3 regions of the Mesorhizobium sp. L103C119B0 genome follow, and region 3 is predicted to be linked to each of the others. Evidence: riboswitches for the same ligand, from Rfam matches in the RefSeq annotation. Region 3 holds a riboswitch; each other region holds the start of a gene.
What was found. A riboswitch is a leader RNA that binds a small molecule or an ion and turns the genes downstream of it on or off. The one in region 3 is predicted to bind cobalamin.
Positions count from the first base shown of each region.

Region 1: it holds a riboswitch for cobalamin, as region 3 does, so the genes downstream of both, X728_RS156105 (aromatic ring-hydroxylating dioxygenase subunit alpha) here and X728_RS163210 (CbtB domain-containing protein) in region 3, are expected to answer to the same signal.
Region 2: it holds a riboswitch for cobalamin, as region 3 does, so the genes downstream of both, metE (5-methyltetrahydropteroyltriglutamate--homocysteine S-methyltransferase) here and X728_RS163210 (CbtB domain-containing protein) in region 3, are expected to answer to the same signal.

Region 1 covers NZ_AYXE01000005.1:228,639-235,006, forward strand. Annotated here, with positions in the region: gene X728_RS156110 (hybrid-cluster NAD(P)-dependent oxidoreductase) at 1-597, opposite strand, end outside; gene X728_RS156105 (aromatic ring-hydroxylating dioxygenase subunit alpha) at 634-1,881, opposite strand; cobalamin riboswitch at 1,998-2,200, opposite strand; gene X728_RS156100 (DUF680 domain-containing protein) at 2,692-2,898, shown strand; gene X728_RS156095 (DUF680 domain-containing protein) at 2,965-3,168, shown strand; gene X728_RS156090 (DUF680 domain-containing protein) at 3,240-3,473, shown strand; gene ugpC (sn-glycerol-3-phosphate ABC transporter ATP-binding protein UgpC) at 3,546-4,658, opposite strand; gene X728_RS156080 (alpha-glucosidase family protein) at 4,725-6,368, opposite strand, start outside.
Region 2 covers NZ_AYXE01000003.1:19,689-26,056, reverse strand. Annotated here, with positions in the region: gene metE (5-methyltetrahydropteroyltriglutamate--homocysteine S-methyltransferase) at 1-2,288, opposite strand, end outside; cobalamin riboswitch at 2,382-2,584, opposite strand; gene X728_RS161250 (adenosine kinase) at 2,993-3,985, opposite strand; gene metK (methionine adenosyltransferase) at 4,094-5,269, opposite strand; gene glyA (serine hydroxymethyltransferase) at 5,323-6,368, opposite strand, start outside.
Region 3 covers NZ_AYXE01000002.1:74,737-81,104, forward strand. Annotated here, with positions in the region: gene X728_RS163230 (DUF1624 domain-containing protein) at 1-121, opposite strand, end outside; gene X728_RS163225 (MFS transporter) at 364-1,551, shown strand; gene X728_RS163220 (aromatic ring-hydroxylating dioxygenase subunit alpha) at 1,559-2,734, opposite strand; gene X728_RS163215 (gamma-glutamylcyclotransferase) at 2,871-3,563, shown strand; cobalamin riboswitch at 3,631-3,826, shown strand; gene X728_RS163210 (CbtB domain-containing protein) at 3,862-4,041, shown strand; gene X728_RS163205 (CbtA family protein) at 4,057-4,860, shown strand; gene cobU (bifunctional adenosylcobinamide kinase/adenosylcobinamide-phosphate guanylyltransferase) at 4,853-5,365, shown strand; gene cobO (cob(I)yrinic acid a,c-diamide adenosyltransferase) at 5,367-5,981, shown strand; gene cbiB (adenosylcobinamide-phosphate synthase CbiB) at 6,116-6,368, opposite strand, start outside.

The sequences.
Region 1 (6,368 bases), on a different contig from region 3:
CCAGCCCTCGCGGCTGGAACGTTCCTCGATCATGAAGCCGAGCGACAGGCCGGGCATATGGCCGCCGAGCAGTTCGAGTTCCTTGCGGAAGATGATCTCTTCGGCACGCCGCGCGCAGTTGACGAAACCGACATCGGTCCATGGCGCGCAGTCGTTCAGCCAGCGCAGCATCGACATCATCGGCGTCACGCCGGAGCCGGCGGAAATGAACAGGTATTTGGCCGCCGGGTGGCTGTGCAACGAGAAGTCGCCGGCCGGTCCGTAGGCCTTGACATGCGAACCGGGCACCAGATGGTCGAACATCCAGCGCGTGCCGATGCTGCCGGCCTGCGCCTTGACCGTCACCGCGATCGAAAACGGCCGCGATGGCGACGACGACAGCGTATAGGTGCGCATCAGTGGCCCGTCCGGTGTCGGCAGTTCCAGCGTCAAGAACTGGCCCGGCTTGTAGCGGAACCAGGTCTGGTTGTCGGAGCGGAAGGTGAAGGTCTTGACGTCGGGCGCCTCGTCGCTGACGCCGGTCACTTCCAGCACCTGCAGCCTGTCGTTCCACGGCGCCATCTGGTCAAGATGGCGATAGAGCCCAAGATCCGTCATCGCATCATCCTCCGGTCCTTCCTCGCCTGCTCCAGCTCACGCGACGCTGCGCAGCGCCGGCCGGCCGCCTTCGGCAAGGCGCGGGCCGATGAAGGCCGCGTACCATTCGACGAACTGGATCACGCCGCCCTCATGCAGCTCCGAATAGGGGCCGGGCTCATAGGCCGGCGACAGGATGCCGAAGGCGTTTTCCTCGACGATGCGGCGGTCCTGGTCGTTGGTCTCGGTCCAGACGTGGGTGAGCTCTTCAAGGTTGTAGTCGACGCCCTCGACCGCATCCTTGTGCACCAGCCACTTGGTCGTCACCGCGGTTTCGGTGGCGCTGATCGGCAGCACCCGGAAGGTGACCGCATGGTCGATCAGGATGTGGTTCCAGGTCGTCGGATAGTGGTAGTGCATTAAGGTGCCGATGCGGTCGGCGGCAACAGTGTCGGACAGGTTCTTCGTCACCGCGCGCTTTCCCGACATCGTGTAGCTGACGGCATCGCGCAGCAGCGGCGCGCGGGTGGCGCGGTATTGCCCGGCCGGATCGATGCGGAACTTGCTCGGCAGGCCCGCCGCCTCACATTTCGCCCAGTGCGCCAGCATCTCCGGATCGCTGTCGGCGCCCTGCACGCCGGTCACCGTCGGCGCTTCGGGGAATGTCTTGCACAGCTCCGGATGATTGCCGGCGCAGTGATAGCATTCGCGGTTGTTTTCCCAGACCAGCTTCCAGTTGCCCTTCTCGATGATGGTGCTCTCGAATGCGACCTTGGCTTCATTCAGCCTGTGCGGGTTGAGGTAGGGCTCTATCATGGCGCGCATCGGCGCAAAGTCGGCAGGTTCTTTCGCCAGGCAGATGAAGATGTAACCGCCGACGCTCTCGCAAGCGACGGGCTTCAGGCCGAACTGGCTCTTGTCGAAACCGTCGGCCATCTGGCGGGCAAACAGCAGCCGGCCGTCAAGCTCGTAGGTCCACTGGTGATAAGGGCAGACAAGCTTTGCCGCCATCCCCTTCTCAGTGTTGCAGACACGGCTGCCGCGATGGCGGCAGGAATTGTGGAAGGCGTTGATGTTGCCCTTCTGGTCGCGGACCAGCACCACCGGATAACCGCCGATCTGCACGGTGATATAGCTGCCGGGCTTCGGCAGTTCGCAATCATGGCCGATGAACAGCCAGTCGCGATACCAGATAAGCTCCATGTCGAGCTTGAAATAGTCCGGGTCGGTGTAGAAGGGCTGTTCCAGCGAAAAGCCTTGCTTGCGGCCGTTCAGGAGCCTCAGCATGTCGTTGCGCGTATCCATAGTTCTGTCCTCGTGGTTTAAGGACTGAACTTGGTGGTGATGGAGGAAGGATCGGACGCAGGCCGGCGCGGCGCCGGACATGCACTATCCACCTCTTGACCGCCCACCGCGATCAGTCGAGTCTAGGCATCTCGGGCTGGTTTCCGGGCTCTGGAGTTGTCCTTGCGGACCATCGCGACACCTTCCCAGGCTGCTGCCCAGTGGTCTCCCGTTGCGACTTCAACTCCACCACCGTTGCGGGGGCAGCGCCGGATTCTGACCGGCTTCCCAATTCTCCGCTGCGTCGTCACGAAGCGGCACCTGAGATGCGATCATCTAATCACGGCAGCGATCGCGACGTCGGCATGAAAGCGACATCATATCCATGCGGCGCGACACGCGCGGCATACGCCCCGCCGACCACCGAAGGGCTGAGATCCTGTCTTGCGGCGCTATCATCGCCGAATCGCTGCGGATCCAGTTCCGATCGGGGGCAAAAAGGGCTCAACGGTATCGAAAAGTTACTAGCAATCTCTAATCGAACCGAACGGTTCGTTTCTGTTGACAATGCGTGCAGGATGGTGTGAACGACGGCCCGGAAACCGACACCGGAGCGAACCACTCGGTTCGACATAAGCAACTGAAAACAATGCGATAAATGACCATAGAGGAACTTCCTGGCACAATTTCAAGGTGCAGGACCGTGGTCCACACGGAACAACTTCGTGATTGGAAACCAGCCTATGGCTTTCCCACATCGGGGCTGTCCGAACGACGCGAATTCCTCCCAAGACACGCCGCTAGACGGACAGACAAACTGGAGTACTAAAAATGAAAAAGATCATCCTCACTGCCGCAGCCGTTTTGGCGATCACCGGCAGCGCCTTCGCCGGTAGCGACAATTACGGTTCCAATGGTGCGAACCAGCCAGCCGTCTCGGTCGACAGCTCGTATACGGCTTCCATTCAGAAGCCGGCGCACGCTGACAAGCAGCCTGTCGTTCAGGGCGCCGACCGCGACCTCTACGGCAATCGCTGATCCCGACCAAAGAAGGGCGGCTAACCCGTCGCTCTCGGGATCCCAAAAAATTCAGGAGTATTTGAAATGAAAAAGATCATCCTTGCTGCCGCCGCCGTTTTGGCCATCTCCGGCAGCGCTTTCGCCGGCAGCGACAACTACGGTTCGAACGGCGCCAACCAGCCTGCGATTACGTCGACCGATAGTGGCCATACGGCTTCGGTTGAGAAGTCGGCTCCAGCCGAGCAGGCGCCTGCCCACGGTGCCGACCGTAACCTTTTCGGCCGCTAAAAGCCGGTTTCCAGCACGTGGCGGGCTTATCCGCTGCAGCTGGCGGCATCAGAAAAATTCAGGAGACTAAAATGAAGAAGATCGTTCTTGCCACCGCAGCCGTTCTGGCTGTTTCGAGCGCTGCCTTTGCCGGCAGCGACAATTATGGCTCCAATGGCGCCAACCAGCCGGCCGCTGCCGTCGACACCACCCGCACTTCGTCGACCGGCACCAAGTCGGCGGTCTACAAGCTGCTGAACTCGTCGAACGACCAACAGAAGTTCGTTCCTCAGAGCAGCGACAGGGATCGGTTCGGCAACAACTAACAGCCGAAGCTTAAAAAAGAGCGGCGGGCCTGGCCCGCCGCTCTTTTTTCATGCCTGTACGACGCAGCTATCTCAAGCCGCCTTCACTTCCACCGGCTTGAGCGAGAAGGAGTGCCCATCGGCGTCGAAGATGTGCAGGTCCCCGGCATCCGCGGTCAGTCGCAGCTTTGCCCCGCGCTTGACCTCGACATTGCCGGGCAGCTTGGTCACCAACGGCAGGTCAGCGCGGCCGATATCGACATAGACAAGCTGCACCTCGCCGAGTTGCTCGACATAGTCCACCACGCCCTCGAAAAGATATTCCGCGCCGGTGGCGGCCGACAGATCCTCCGGCCGCACGCCGAAGCTGACTGCCGCACCCTTTGCTGACGCCGGCGTTGCGATCGGCACCGTTGCCTTGCGGCCGCCGACATGGCTGACGATTGTCGGGTTGCCCGTCCTGTCGATTGTCGCCGGCAGGATGTTCATGGCCGGCGAGCCGATGAACTGGGCAACGAACAGATTGCCGGGCTTCTTGTAGAGGTCCATCGGCGTGCCGACCTGCTCGATATGGCCATCCTTCAGCACGACGATGCGGTCGGCGAGCGTCATCGCTTCGACCTGATCGTGGGTGACGTAGATCATGGTCGTGGCAGGCATCGATTCCTTGAGCTTGGCGATCTCGATGCGGGTCGCGACGCGCAGCGCCGCGTCGAGATTCGACAGCGGCTCGTCGAACAGGAACACTTTCGGATTGCGCACGATGGCGCGACCGATGGCGACACGCTGGCGCTGGCCGCCCGACATCGCCTTGGGCAGGCGGTCGAGATATTTGGTCAGCTGCAGGATTTCGGCGGCCTGCCGCACCCGCTTGTCGATCTCGGCCTTGCTTTCCTTGCCGATCTTCATAGAGAAGGCCATGTTGTCGTAGACGGTCATGTGCGGATAGAGCGCATAGGACTGGAACACCATGGCAATGCCGCGCTTGGAAGGCGGCACGTCGTTCACCACCTCGCCGGCGATCTTCAGCTCGCCGGAGGTGATCTCCTCAAGCCCGGCGATGGACCGCAGCAAGGTCGACTTGCCGCAACCCGACGGGCCGACGAAGACGATGAACTCGCCCGACTTTATGTCGAGGTCGATGCCGTGGAGAATGTGCAGATTGCCGTATGATTTCTTCACCTGTCTCAGCGTGACATCGGCCATAATTTCCTCCCAGTGATTTCCCTAGAGAACCTGGATTTCCTCAAAAAATCCAGTTTCGTCAAAAACTCAGTCGATGCGCCCGAACCAGGCGCCGTAGCCGCCGAGGCGGATGGAACCTGTGCCGGATTGTCCCGAAAAACCGTGCCCGGCCAATGGCAGCAGCGCCTGACCACCGAGATCGACCTCGGCCGGCTTGCTGGCCAGATTGAAGACGCAGACGATCTGCTCATTGCCCTCACGGCGGGTGAAGGCGACGGTGTCGCCCTCGCTTTCGATGAACTCGATGTCGCCTTTGGCCAGGGCCGGATGCTGGCGGCGGAAACCGAGAAAGCGCCGGTAGTGCTCGAGCAGCGAGGCCGCGTCGCCCTGCTGAACATTGACCGCTTGCGACAAGTGCTTGCCCGGCACCGGCAGCCAGGGCTTGGCCGTCGAAAAGCCGGCATTGCTGGCGGTTGCATCCCACACCATCGGCGTGCGGCAGCCGTCGCGGCCCTTGAATTCGGGCCAGAAGCGAATGCCGTAGGGGTCCTGCAGATCCTCGAACTGCAACTCGGCTTCGCCCAGCCCAAGCTCCTCTCCCTGATAGAGGCAGACCGAACCGCGCAGCGACATCAGCAGCGCCGAGATAACCTTCAGATAGGCGGCCGGGTCGGCCTCGTCGGCGGCCCAGCGCGAGGCCGGACGCATCACGTCGTGGTTGGAAAAGGCCCAGCACGACCAGCCGTCGCTGGCGACCTTGCCGAAGGCTTCCAGCACCTGGCGCACCTTGGCGGCGCTGATCTTTTCCGGCGCCAGGAAATCGAAGGAATAGCACATGTGGACGCGTTTGCCGCCGGCGGTGTAGGCGGCGACCACTTCCAGCCCACGCTGCGAATCGCCGACTTCGCCGACCGCGGCGGCCGCCGGATATTCGTCGAGCAGCGCCCGGAACCGTTCGAGGAAGGCAAGGTTTTCCGGCCGGCTCTTGTCGTAGATATGGTCCTGGTAGTTGTAGGGATTGACCGCAGGTGCTGTCTGGTCGTTGCGCTCTTCGGGCGGCAGCGGCGGATTGTTCTCCAGCCCCTGGCTGTGGAAGTAGAAATTGATGGTGTCGAGGCGGAAGCCGTCAACGCCGCGCTCCAGCCAGAAGCGGGTGACGTCGAGCAGCGCGTCCTGGACTTCCAGATTGTGGAAGTTGAGATCGGGCTGCTCGGACAGGAAGTTATGCAGGTAATATTGCTGGCGGCTGGTGTCCCACTGCCAGGCCGAGCCGCCGAAGATCGACAGCCAGTTGTTGGGCGGCGTGCCGTCCGGCCTGGCGTCGGCCCAGACATACCAGTCGGCCTTCGGATTGCCGCGGCTGGCGCGGCTCTCCTTGAACCATGGATGGTTGTCGGCGGTGTGCGACAGCACCTCGTCGATCATCACCTTGAGGCCGAGGTGATGGGCTTCCGCAACCAGCGCGTCGAAATCGGCGAGCGTCCCGAACATCGGGTCGACGTCGCAATAGTCCGAGACGTCGTAGCCGAAATCCTTCATCGGCGACTTGAAGAAGGGCGAAATCCAGATGGCGTCGACGCCGAGCGAGGCGATGTAGGGCAGCCTGCGGATGATGCCCTTGAGGTCGCCGATGCCGTCGCCATTGGAGTCCTGATAGGAGCGCGGATAGATCTGGTAGATCACCGCGCCCCGCCACCAGTCGCGACCGACGGCGAGATCGGGCTTCGAGGT
Region 2 (6,368 bases), on a different contig from region 3:
ACCTCCTCCCACTTGCGTGTTTTGAGGCCACAGTCCGGGTTTACCCACAGTTGGCCGTCGGACAGTCGCTCGCGGGCAAGCATGATTAGGTCCGAAATCTCGCAGACCTCCGGCACACGTGGTGAGTGAATGTCATAGACGCCGGGACCGATCTCGTTCGGATATTTGGAGCTCGTGAAGGCGTCCAGCAGTTCCATCTTGGAGCGCGACGTCTCAATCGAAATGACATCCGCATCCATTCCAGCGATCGCGTCGATGATCTCGTTGAACTCCGAATAGCACATGTGGGTATGGATTCGAGTCGCGTCCTTTACACCCGTTGAAGCGATCCGGAAGCATTCGACAGCCCAGTCGAGATAGGCTTTCCAGTCAGATTGGCGCAGTGGCAATCCTTCGCGAAACGCGGCCTCATCGATCTGGATCATCCTTGCGCCGGACCTTTCGAGATCCGTCACTTCGTCGCGGATGGCGAGCGCGATCTGGCGGCAGGCTTCGGAGCGGGGTACGTCGTCTCGAACAAAGGACCAGTTGAGAATGGTCACTGGGCCTGTGAGCATTCCCTTCACGGGCTTTTCCGTAAGCGACTGGGCGAATTGCCACCAGCGCACCGTCATCGGATTGCGCCTCGATACGTCCCCGAAGATGATGGGGGGACGCACGTAGCGCGACCCATAGCTTTGCACCCAGGCATGCTGAGTGAAGGCGAAGCCGGACAGCTGCTCGCCGAAATGCTGTACCATATCGTTTCGTTCGAACTCACCGTGCACCAGCACGTCCAGCCCGATCTCTTCCTGCCAACGAATTGCTGACTCGATCTCCTTCTTCAGGAAAATCTCGTAGTCGACATAACTGAGCTGGCCCTTCGCATGAGCGGACCGCGCGCGGCGTACCTGCGGCGTCTGCGGGAAGGACCCGATTGTCGTCGTCGGGAACGGCGGCAGCCCGAGCGTGCCGGCCTGGACTCTGGAGCGCTCGCCAAAAGCGCTCTCTCGTCGTTTCATGCTATGGTCAATGCTGGCGATCCGCCCCTCAACAAGCGGGTCATGGATCTTCGTGGACGTCAAGCGAGTGGCGGCAGCCTCGGCAGAAGCTTTCAACGCGGCTGCCACCGCATCCCTGCCTTTGGAAAGGGCCCGGGCCAGCAAGACCAGCTCGTCGGTCTTCTGGGCCGCGAAGGCGAGCCACGACCTGATGTCGGCCTCGAGTTCCGTCTCCATGCGCAGGTCAATCGGCACATGCAGCATCGAGCAAGAAGGCGCAATTTCGACGCGGTCCAAGGGCCAGCCGGCGACGATCGGTTTGATGCGGTCGAGAATGGCGGGCAGGTTCGCACGCCAGACGTTGCGGCCATCGATCAAGCCGAGCGAGAGCACCAGATCCTTCGGAGCGAGCCGACCCACCGTTTCCAGCTGCTCGGGAGCGCGCACGAGATCAATATGCAGGCCGGCCAGGGGCAGAGAAACCGCGGTTTCGAGATTGTCTCCCAGCGACCCGAAATACGTAGCCAGCATGATCTTCAGCTCGGGCGCGGCTTTCGACAGCTGGCCATAGGCGAATTCGAACGCAGCTCGTTCGTTCGGGTTCAGATCGAGGACAAGCGCTGGCTCATCGATCTGCACCCAGTCGGCTCCCGACAGCTTCAGCCTCTGCAGGACTTGCTCGTAAACGGGCAGCAGCCGCGGTAGGAGCGCGATGGGACCGAACCCTTCGGCACGCGATTTCGCCAGCTTGAGGAAGGTGATAGGTCCAAGGATGACTGGGCGTGTGTGTATGCCGAGAGCTTTAGCCTCGAGGAAGTAATCGACCGGCTTCGATGACGAGAGGGCGAACGTCTGATCATCATCGAGTTCCGGCACAATGTAGTGGTAGTTGGTGTCAAACCACTTGGTCATTTCCATCGCGGTTACACCAGGTCCATGAGCCTCCTCCTGGTGACCAGCGTGTCCACAATCCTCCGTCTGACCCTGGTTGCCGCGCGCCATTGCGAAGTAGATGTCAAGTGGGACCTCGCCGCTATTCCAGCCGTACCGGGATGGAATGGCCCCGACCATGGCTGCGGTGTCGAGCACATGGTCGTAAAGCGAGAAGTCGTTCGACGGGATTTTCGACACGCCGCGATCGCGCTGCTCTTCCCAGCTAGCGGCTCGGAGCGCCTTCGACGTCGCAAGAAGGTCGCCAGCGGACGATGTTCCGGACCAGTAGCTTTCGAGGGCGAATTTCAGTTCTCGCCGACGACCGAAGCGCGGCACGCCGAGCGTTGCTACAGGAATTTGCTGAGAGACAGTCATGTCATACCCCGATGATTGGGGCGTCGGTGACAAGGAAGGCGCTAGCAGGCCGGCATCAACGCCGGGTTGCAGCGGCCACCGAGACACCCCGCCCGTGGACGTAATTCGCGTGGCAGGTCTCCTGGCTCGCGGGGTCATAGCCTCTACCCGTCTTCCTGAGGGTATTCGCCTCAGTGACGTGATTGGGGTTGGCTCGCCGCTAACAGTTGCGGGGGCAGCGCCGGCATCGCACCGGCTTCCCTCTTAGCTCCGCTGCGGCAGCGCCGCACGCGAGAACCACGACACGCAGACGATCACAGCAGTTCGCTCTTTTGTCAATGACGCATAACGAAATGTTTATGTCGTTATGTGATCGCGCTTTTACGCCTTTGTCTAGCATTGTGAAATATTCAGTCTGCTGCCCGCATTCGGCATCGTGGGACGTGATCGCAAGTCAAGTCCGACGGACGCCGCGAGTTCTCCGTTACCTCAGGAACCTTACTGGCCTTCCCCAAGCTGAGCTTCTGGAAAATGCTGGTGACGATCTGGATGACGGTGAATGCCGTCATGGCAAGCACGCCTTGCACCGCTCCTCCAGCGAGCTTCACGGCAGCAGCATGGGTCAGTTCTCCGAAGCGAATGGCTGTCGCTATCAGCGAGCTTTGACACAGTTCCGCCACTGCGGTCATCGCGTCAGTAGGGCGGCTGGTTAGTTGCCGGCGCATCTACAGCAACCCAGCCCCTTCCGCCTCGCGGCGCAAATTCTGCCTTGGCCTTGGGCCGATCTGCTGGATCACCAGGCCGGCCGCCAGCGAGCCAAGGTCGCCGCAGGTCTTGAGGTTGCGGCCCTGCGTGTAGCCATGCAGGAAACCGGCGGCGTAGAGGTCGCCGGCGCCGGTGGTGTCGACCAACTCCTTGATGGCGGTCGCCTCGATGACCACGGTCTCGTCGCCGCGCACGATCACCGAGCCTTTTTCGGAACGGGTGACGGCGGCAATCTTGCAGTCCTTGCGGATCTGAGCCAGCGCCTCGTCGAAGGATTTTGTCTGGTAGAGCGACTTGATCTCGTGGCTGTTGGCAAAGACGATGTCGACAGTGCCCGAGCGCATCAGCTCGAGGAACTCGTCCCGGTAGCGGTCGACGCAGAACGAATCCGACAACGTCATCGACACTTCGCGTCCGGCCTCGTGTGCGAGCTTCGCCGTCTGCCGGATCGCCTCCTTGGCGCGCGGCGGATCCCACAGATAGCCCTCGAAATAGGTAACCTTGGCGCCGGATGCCTTGTCGGCCTCGACATCCTCAGGGCCAAGCTCGACGCAGGCGCCGAGATAGGTGTTCATCGAGCGCTCGCCGTCGGGCGTGACGAAGATCATAGAGCGCGCCGTCGGCGGCTCGCCCTTGAGCGGCCTGGTGTCGAAGGCGACACCCTGTGCATGGATATCGTGCGCATAGATTTCGCCCAGCGCATCGTTGGAGACCTTGCCGAAGAAGGCGGCGCGTCCGCCGAAGCTGGCTACGCCGGCCGCCGTGTTGCCGGCACTGCCGCCGGAGGCCTCGATCGCCGGGCCCATGCGGCTGTAGAGCAGTTCGGCGCGGCGCGTGTCGATCAGGTTCATCGCGCCCTTGATGATGCCGTTGATCTCGAGGAATGCCTCGTCGCACTGGGCGATGATGTCGACAATGGCATTGCCGATGCAAAGCACGTCATAATCCGGCATCAATGTCTCCGCCAAAAAACCCGAGCCGGCTTCTCGCCACGCCTGCCAGGCGCGGGTCTGCCCGGTGGAAATGGGCTTTCCGCTTGCCAATCCGTTCGCCGGCGGCTCTCACGGGGCGGCGAGTCCTGCCTCGCGACGCAATTCGTCCGCCCTGTCTGTCTTCTCCCAGGTGAAATCAGGCTCTTCACGGCCGAAATGGCCATAGGTCGCTGTATTGCGGTATATAGGGCGTAAGAGATCAAGCATCTTGATAATGCCTTTCGGTCTGAGATCGAACAACTCAAGAATGAGGCGCTCGATCCTGCTTTCCTCAACCCTGGCTGTCCCGAACGTGTTGACCATGACGGAAACCGGACTGGCCACGCCGATTGCGTAAGCAAGCTGCACCTCGCACACGTCCGCAAGTCCGCTAGCGACGATGTTCTTTGCGACATAGCGGGCTGCATAGGCAGCCGAGCGGTCAACCTTGGACGGGTCCTTGCCCGAGAAGGCGCCGCCGCCATGACGACCCATCCCGCCATAGGAATCGACGATGATCTTGCGTCCAGTGAGACCGCAGTCGCCGCGCGGCCCGCCGACTACGAACCGCCCCGTCGGGTTGACCAGAATTCTGATGCCTTCCGTCTCCAGGTGGGTCGGCAGGACAGGCTTTATGATTTCCTCAATGACGCCCTCGCGGACAGTCTCTTGCGAGACCTGCTCGTCATGTTGCGTCGACACGACGATGGTATCCAGCGCGACCGGGCGCAACCCCTCATACCGCACTGAGACTTGGGATTTCATGTCAGGACGCAACCAGCCAAGCTGTTGTGTCTTCCGGACATACGCCTGCCGTTTCGTCAAGCGATGAGCGAGCTGGATCGGCAAAGGCATCAGTGTATCGGTTTCGCGGCATGCGTAGCCGAACATGAGGCCCTGATCTCCCGCTCCCTGCTGGAGGTCTTGCCCTCTTCCCTCGTCAACGCCTTGGCTGATGTCGGGCGACTGCTCGGTGAGGGCATGAACGACGGAGCAACGCCGGCCGTCAAAGCCGACGGCCTCGTCGTCGTAGCCAATGTCGAGAATCGTATCGCGCGCAACTTGGCTGTAATCCACCTGGGCATCGCTGGTAATCTCGCCAGCCAGAACGACTATCCCTGATTTTACCAACGCTTCACAGGCGACGCGCGCCTTGGGATCTGTGCGGAGGATGGCATCGAGGATGGCATCCGAGATGTTGTCGGCCAACTTATCCGGGTGCCCCGCGCCAACCGATTCGGAAGAGAACACGAACTGCCTAGCCATGAATACCTCGCTTCGCGTGTTGGATGTGGTATGGGCATTTTGCTTGGCCCACCTTACTTGTCGCAGATGCCCGGGACCTCGAACGCAGCGCACAAGTCGGCAACGTCTCTTCGCACGCAGGCATGGAGATCTTCGTCGTCTGGCCGCTGGAGGACGGAGTCAATGAAGCCAGCAATCTGCACCATTTCCACATCGCGCATGCCCATTGACGTCACTGCTGGCGCGCCCAGGCGAATTCCGCTTGTGACCGCCGGATGCCGCGGGTCGCCAGGCACCATATTAAAGTTTGTGATGATTCCTGCCTTTGCTAGTCGCTCGGCATAGGCCTTGCCCGATAGTGGCCGATCGCGAAGATCAAGGATCAGCATGTGATTGTCCGTCCCCCCGGTCACCAGGTCATAACCTCGCTCAAGCAGTGCATGTGCCAGAGCCTTGGCATTCTTGACCGTCTGTTGGCCGTAGCTTCGGAAGGACGGGTTCGCGGCTTCGTGCAAGGCAACCGCTAGCGCAGCGATGGCATTCATGTGAGGTCCGCCTTGCAGGTGAGGGAAGACCGCCCGGTCTATTCGTCTGGCGAGATTGTATTTGCTCTTTGTATGATAGAGGGCCTGATAGCGATCTTCGTTCCTTGACAAAATGAAGCCACCGCGGGGACCGCGGATCGACTTATGGGACGTGCTGCTGACCACGTCGCAATGGCCCACGGGATTCGGGTGCGCTCCCGCGGCAATCAGGCCGCTGATGTGCGCAATGTCGGCTACGAGATAGGAGTTCGCTTCCAGGGCAATTTCTGCCATTGCCGCGTAGTCAAAGACACGCGGGTAAGCAGTTCCGCCGACCCAGATGAGCCGCGGCCGTTCCCGCTTGGCTGTCTCGCGCAAGCGGTCATAGTCAATCTGCTGTGTCGTTTCATCCAACCCATAGGGGACGCGTTTATAGTCAGTACCGGAAAAGTTGATGGCCCAACCATGAGTCAGATGGCCCCCTTCCGGAAGGGGCAAGCCCATGACTTTGTCACCGGGACTCAAAAGCGCACGATAGACAGCCTGGTTGGCCGGCGAGCCGGAATAAGGCTGGACGTTGGCATGCTCGCTGCCAA
Region 3 (6,368 bases):
AGGTGAAGTGGTAGCTCGCCATGGCGATCAGCGCGATGCCGCGTACGACATCGATGGCGACGATGCGCTTCGGTTGATCTCGCTTCAGTTGATCTCCAGGGGGTGCGGTATGGATGCTCATGGTCTCGCGATCTGATTCAGCCCCAAAGACGACTATCACGGTTGCACCGGACAAAAGAAGGCCGCCCTCTACGCTCCGGGTCGCGCCGTGCGGCTGCATCGGGCGGCGCTTTAGGCCAGAGCCGGAAAGCCTTTGGCCGAATTCGCTTTTTGCCGGGAAGGGGTCGGTTTCCTGTTACCGGCGGAGGAAGCGCCAGCGCAGATTTGACGCCGCGAGTCTGATTTGGGATCAAATGTACCCCTGTGAGCCATCCGATCTGGCTTCCGGCCCTGCGTCCGGCGGATGCGCGCACCTTTGCCTCGCTCTATGCGGTCGAATCCTTCGCCCGTGCCACGGTGTCGAGCGTCATCCCGATCCAGGCTTATGAGATTCTGCACAACGAGCAGATCGTCTCGATCCTCTACACCATCGTGGCGCTGCTCGGCCTGTCGGTGACCTTGTTCATGCCGATGTTGATCCGCAGGTTTGCCCGGCGCTGGGTCTATACCGCCGGCGCCTGCCTGCTGGCGATAGGCTCGCTGTTCTTCGTCACCCACACGCTTGCCGGGCAACTGACAGGCATGCTGTGCCGCGTCATGGGGGCGAGCGCGCTGTCGATCACGCTCAACCTCTACATCATGGACCACATCCGCAAGACCGATTTCATGCATGCCGAATCGCTGCGCATGGCGTGGTCGATGCTGGCCTGGACCGGCGGGCCGACACTCGGCATCTTCCTCTACACACGCTACGGCATCTATGCCGCGCATGGCGCGGTCGCGGTGTTTGCGTTGGCCTTGCTGGCGCTGTTCTGGACCTACAGGCTGGGCGACAACCGGTCGATCCGGCCGGGCAAGACACGGCCGGCCAATCCGCTGGCCAATATCGGCCGCTTCGTAGCACAACCCAGGCTCAGGCTGGCCTGGCTGATCGCCTTCGGCCGCTCCTGCTTCTGGACGACGTTCTTCGTCTACGGGCCGCTGTTCATGGTGATTACCGGCGAGGGCAAGCTTGCCGGCGGCCTGCTGGTTTCGGCCGGCAATGCGCTGTTGTTCATGGCGATCTTCTGGGGCAAAGCGGGAAAACGCTTCGGCGGCCGGCGCACCATGACCTTCGCCTATTTCGCGATGTCGGCGACGCTGCTTGCGGCGGGCGCGGTCGGCACTACCGCGCCGCTGCTTACGGGCTTTTTCCTGCTCTGCGGCGCCTTCTTCACCATCGCGCTCGATGCACTGGGCTCGACCGCCTTCATGCGCTCGGTGCGGTCCTATGAGCGGGCGCAGATGGCCGCGGTCTACCGCACCTATCTCGACTTTTCCGAGCTGACGCCGCCGCTGGTCTATTCGGTGGTGCTGGCGTTTTTCGGCCTCGGCTCGGTGTTCGTGACGCTGGGCATTCTGGCCGCTGTTTGCGGCTTTATCACCTGGCGCTATCTGCCGAAGTCGCTTTAGTCGCCGATCAGGCGGTTGCCTCAAGCGCTGCATGCCGCTCGCGCACCCAGTTGTGGAAGCGGTGCAGATCGTACTCCTCCGGCATCAGCACGCCGGCCTGGTGGCGCATCGAGCGCAGGCCTTTCTGATTGATCTCACAGATCGCGGCATCCTCCTCCAGCACCTGGGTGCCGAAGGCGACGACATTGTCGATGTCGGTCTCGGCGAGCGCCTCGGGCGCGAACAGCCACTCGGCGGTGAGTTCGGTCTGTTCGGGACCGAGCGGCATCAGTCGCACCGTCCTGACATAATCGACATGGCCGACGATGAACATCGAGGGCAGGCTGGTGGCATAGGTCTGTCCGGCCGCACGCTCGGCCGGCGTCAGGCCCGGGAAGACCGGGCCATGGGCATGTCCGTCGCGCGACCAGGTCTCGGCGCCGGCGCGCAGGCCACCCGAAAACTCCGGTGCGTCATTGTCGGCATGGCGGACCCAGTCGGGGTCGTCGTGCCGGCTCATCAGGCCGCGGCCGTACATCGGCACCAGCCGAGACAGGTCCTTGTGGACGCCTGGGCAATGCAGGCACTCGTTGAAGTTCTCCCAGAAGATCTTCCAGTTGCAGTTCATCACCTTGCGCAGGACATGGCCTGATACCAGCGTTTCCAGCGGCCAGTTGGCGAGGTCGCCGGATGCGGGATCGAAGGAGGTCTCGGCGGAGCCGGCCGTCGCCTGCTGAGGGTTCACAAAGACAAAGCCGCGCCACACCGACAGCGCCACCCGGTAGAGCGGATGATCTGCCTTGTCGAAACCATCTGGCAGCGATTTCGAGGGAACGCGCACGAGATCGCCGCGCAGCGAGTAGGACCAGGCATGGTAGGGGCAAGTGATGAGCCGCGCTTTCAGCCGGCCCTCGCTTTCCTGGCAAAGCTGCGAGCCGCGATGCCGGCAGGTGTTGTGGAAGGCGCGCAACTCGCCGGTGTCGTCGCGCAGCACGACGATTTCCTGTGTGCCAACGCGGAATGTCCTGAATGCCAAAGGCTGGGCAAGATCGGCCTCGCGGCAGACGAGCAGCCAGCTTTTGTACCAGATGGCGTCGAGATCGCGCTGGTAAGCCTCGCTATCCCAATAGGCCGATGACGGTAGCGTCGGTTCGGCCCGGCTCAGGCCGTTATAGGGGTCGCGCTCGCTCGGGTTGGGATGCATGGCTGGCTTCCTATGAAGCGTCAGCCGACACCCCGGCAGATAGTTTGTCAATCAGAGTGCCGCATTGCCGGTTGCAGGCGCGGCGCATAATCATGTCGTGGACATGGGACATTCGGAAATTGGGGGGATTCGGAAATTGGCCGCACGACAGATGTCGCTTACGCCGGAGCTGGTCGCGCGCTGCTGGCGCGAGATCAGGGACCCCGGGCCGGATCCGGACGCGATGCATCTCGATGACGCCGACTATGACGCGCTGCTGGATGAATTGCAGGTCGAACTCCCGGATAGCGAACCGCTATGGCTGTTCGGCTATGGATCGCTGATCTGGAAACCGGAAATAGATTATGTCGAGGACCGCGTTGCGCTGGCGCGCGGCTGGCATCGGTCCTTTTGCATGAACATGACGCGCTGGCGCGGCACCAAGGACAGCCCCGGCCTGATGATGGCGCTGGACCGTGGCGGACAATGCAAGGGCGTCGCCTTCCGGCTGACCGAAAGTAACCGGCGCGGGCAGTTGGGCCGGCTTTTCCGGCGCGAAGTCACGCTGAAGCCGACAAGCTACCGGCCGCGCATGCTGAAGCTTGCAAGCGAGGCCGGACCGCTCAGGGCATTGGCCTTCGTCATCAACCGCAACGGCCTGACCTATTCAGGGCCGCTCGACGAGGGCAAGGTCGTCGAAAGGCTGGCAACGTCCTGCGGGCACTGGGGGTCGGGCGCCGACTATCTCTACAACACGGTGAAAAACCTTGAAGAGCGCGGCATTCACGATCGCCATCTGTGGCGGCTGCAGCGGCTGGTTGCCGAGCGGATCACCGCGTTGAACCCGTAACGCCGCATGGCGCATTCGCGCTGTTGGCCGGCGGAATTTGGTTTGCCGGATGCGGCCGTTTCAGCCTATAGTCATGCATGTCGTCGGTTCCGTTAGGGACCAAGAGGGAATGCGGTGAGGGCTGACTTGTTGCCCAATGCCGTGGCTGCCCCCGCAACTGTGTGCGGTAGTCCTCTCCAAGCCACTGAGGATTTTTCCTCGGGAAGGTGGGGAAGGGCGCTGATCCGCGAGCCAGGAGACCTGCCGGCGACAGGGAACTGACTTCGATGCCCTCGGGTGGAGGGCGAAAGGACAAGATATGAATACCGCTTCCGTCTCCCTCGGCGCATCCGTCTCCTCGCAGTCGCGCTTCATGCAGCTCGTGCTTAGCGCGTTTCTGGGCATTTTCGTCGTCGGCGTTGTCGGTTTCTCGCATATCGATGCGGTCCACAATGCGGCGCACGACTATCGCCATTCGATGGCGTTTCCCTGCCACTGACGAGGATCTGACATCATGAACCTGTTTCGCAACGTCGTGTTCATCGCGGCGATCGCAGGGCTCGTGGCGGGTGTCGCTCTCGCCTGCATGCAGGCCTACGCCACCGTGCCGCTGATCCTCAAGGCGGAGGTCTACGAAAAGGCTGGTGGCGGCCATGAGCATCAGCATGCCGCGGCGCCCGCCGCCAACGCTGCGGACACCGATGCCATGAGCACCGCCGCGCCGGCGGAAAATGCGGTGAGCAGCGCAGCACCGGCTGAAGCAGCCGCGCCGGCGGAGGACGAAGGCTGGGCGCCGGCCGACGGCTTCGAGCGTTTCGCCTTCAGTGTCGTCGCCAATATCGTCACCGGCATCGGCTTCGCGCTGGTCCTGGTGGCGGTTTCCGAGTTCGCCGGCGGCATCGGCAGCTGGCGCCAGGGCGTGTTCTGGGGCTTGGCCGGCTTTGCCGTGTTCACGCTGGCGCCGGGCCTCGGCCTGCCGCCGGAACTGCCGGCAATGCCGGCGGCCGATCTCATGCAGCGCCAGATCTGGTGGTGGGCAACGGTGATGACAACGGCGATCGGTCTTGCCCTTATCACCTTCCGCACGTCGGCGCCCCTGACCGTGCTCGCCGTCGTCCTGATCGTCGCCCCGCATATTGTCGGCGCGCCGCAGCCTGACAGTTTCGTAACGCCGATCCCGGAGGGCCTGCATCATCAGTTCGTGGTGGCGGTGACGCTGACCAATCTGGTGTTCTGGCTGGTGCTCGGCGCAGTTGTCGGTGTAGTGCGCGCGCGCTTCGCCGGCACCGCGACCAGCCTGCGCGACAGCTTTGCCTGATCGCAGTTTGACCTTCATCATCGGCGGTGCGCGCTCCGGCAAGAGCGCGCATGCCGAAACTTTGGCGACGGCGTTGCTGCCGCCATGGGCTTATATCGCCACCGCGCTAGCCTATGACGGCGAAATGCGCGAGCGCATCGCGCAGCACCGCTCGCGCCGTGGCGAGGGGTGGGCGACCATCGACGCCCCGCTTGATCTTGCCGGTGCGCTCGAGGCATTGCCGGACAACCAGCCGGTGCTTGTCGACTGCCTGACGCTGTGGCTGACCAATCATATGCTGGCCGATCATGATCTGGAGGGGGAGTGCCGGCGGCTGGCCGATGTGCTTTCGCGGCCGCGCGGACCGTGGTTCGTGGTCTCCAACGAAGTCGGACAAGGCATCGTGCCCGACAATGCGCTGGCACGCCGGTTCCGCGATGCCGCCGGCCGGCTCAACCAGCAGATCGCGGTCGTAGCTGATATGGTGCTTCTGATGGTGGCGGGGCTGCCGCTCAAGGTGAAATGAGATGACCGATATCGACACAAAAGACGAAGAGCGCCATCGCGCCAAGATGGCCAAGCGCAAGGCGGTGCAGGACGCCGAGGTCGCGGAAAAGACGGTCGAGAAGGGGCTGCTGATCGTCAACACCGGACCCGGCAAGGGCAAGACCACGGCTGCCTTCGGGCTGGCGCTGCGCATGCTCGGCTATGGCAAGCGCGTCGGAATCGTCCAGTTCATCAAGGGCAAATGGCACACCGGCGAGAAGGATGCCTTCGCGGCGTTTGGCGACCGCGTCGTCTGGCACACGATGGGCGAGGGTTTCACCTGGGAGACGCAGGATCTGAAGCGCGACATTAAGGCGGCCGAAGCCGCCTGGGCCAAGGCGCTGGAACTGATCGCCGATCCCTCGATCAGCCTCGTCGTGCTGGACGAACTGAACATCGCGCTGCGTTACGACTATCTCGATCTCTACAGAGTGGTGGCGGCGCTGAAAGCGCGGCGCGAAGGTCTGCATGTCGTCGTCACCGGCCGCAACGCCAAGCCGGCGCTGGTCGAGGCGGCGGATCTGGTGACGGAGATGGGCGTGACGAAGCATCATTTTTCGGCCGGCGTGAAGGCGCAGCAGGGGATCGAGTTTTGAGGGGTTTCGTGGGGAGGGTCGATCCGCGAAGCGGATCGGGGTGGGGGTTCTCGTAGGTCGCAGTCCCCCACCCCGGCGCTTCGCGCCGACCCTCCCCACAAGGGGGAGGGTAAAGGAAGGGCGACGGTAAGCTCTCAGAACGTCACCGCGATAAGCACAGCCGACAGCAACCCGAACAGCCCAATCAGCAGATAGTCCGCCACCTGGTACAATTTCAGCGCCTGCCTGATGTCCTGGCTTTCCGCCGCGCGCCTACCGCCTTCGCCCATATAGGCGTCCTCGACGATGACGCCGCCATAGCTGCGCGGGCCGGCGAGCGCCAGGCCGAGTGCGCCGGCCATTGCTGCTTCCGGCCAACCGGCATTGGGTGAGCGGTGCTTTTTGGCA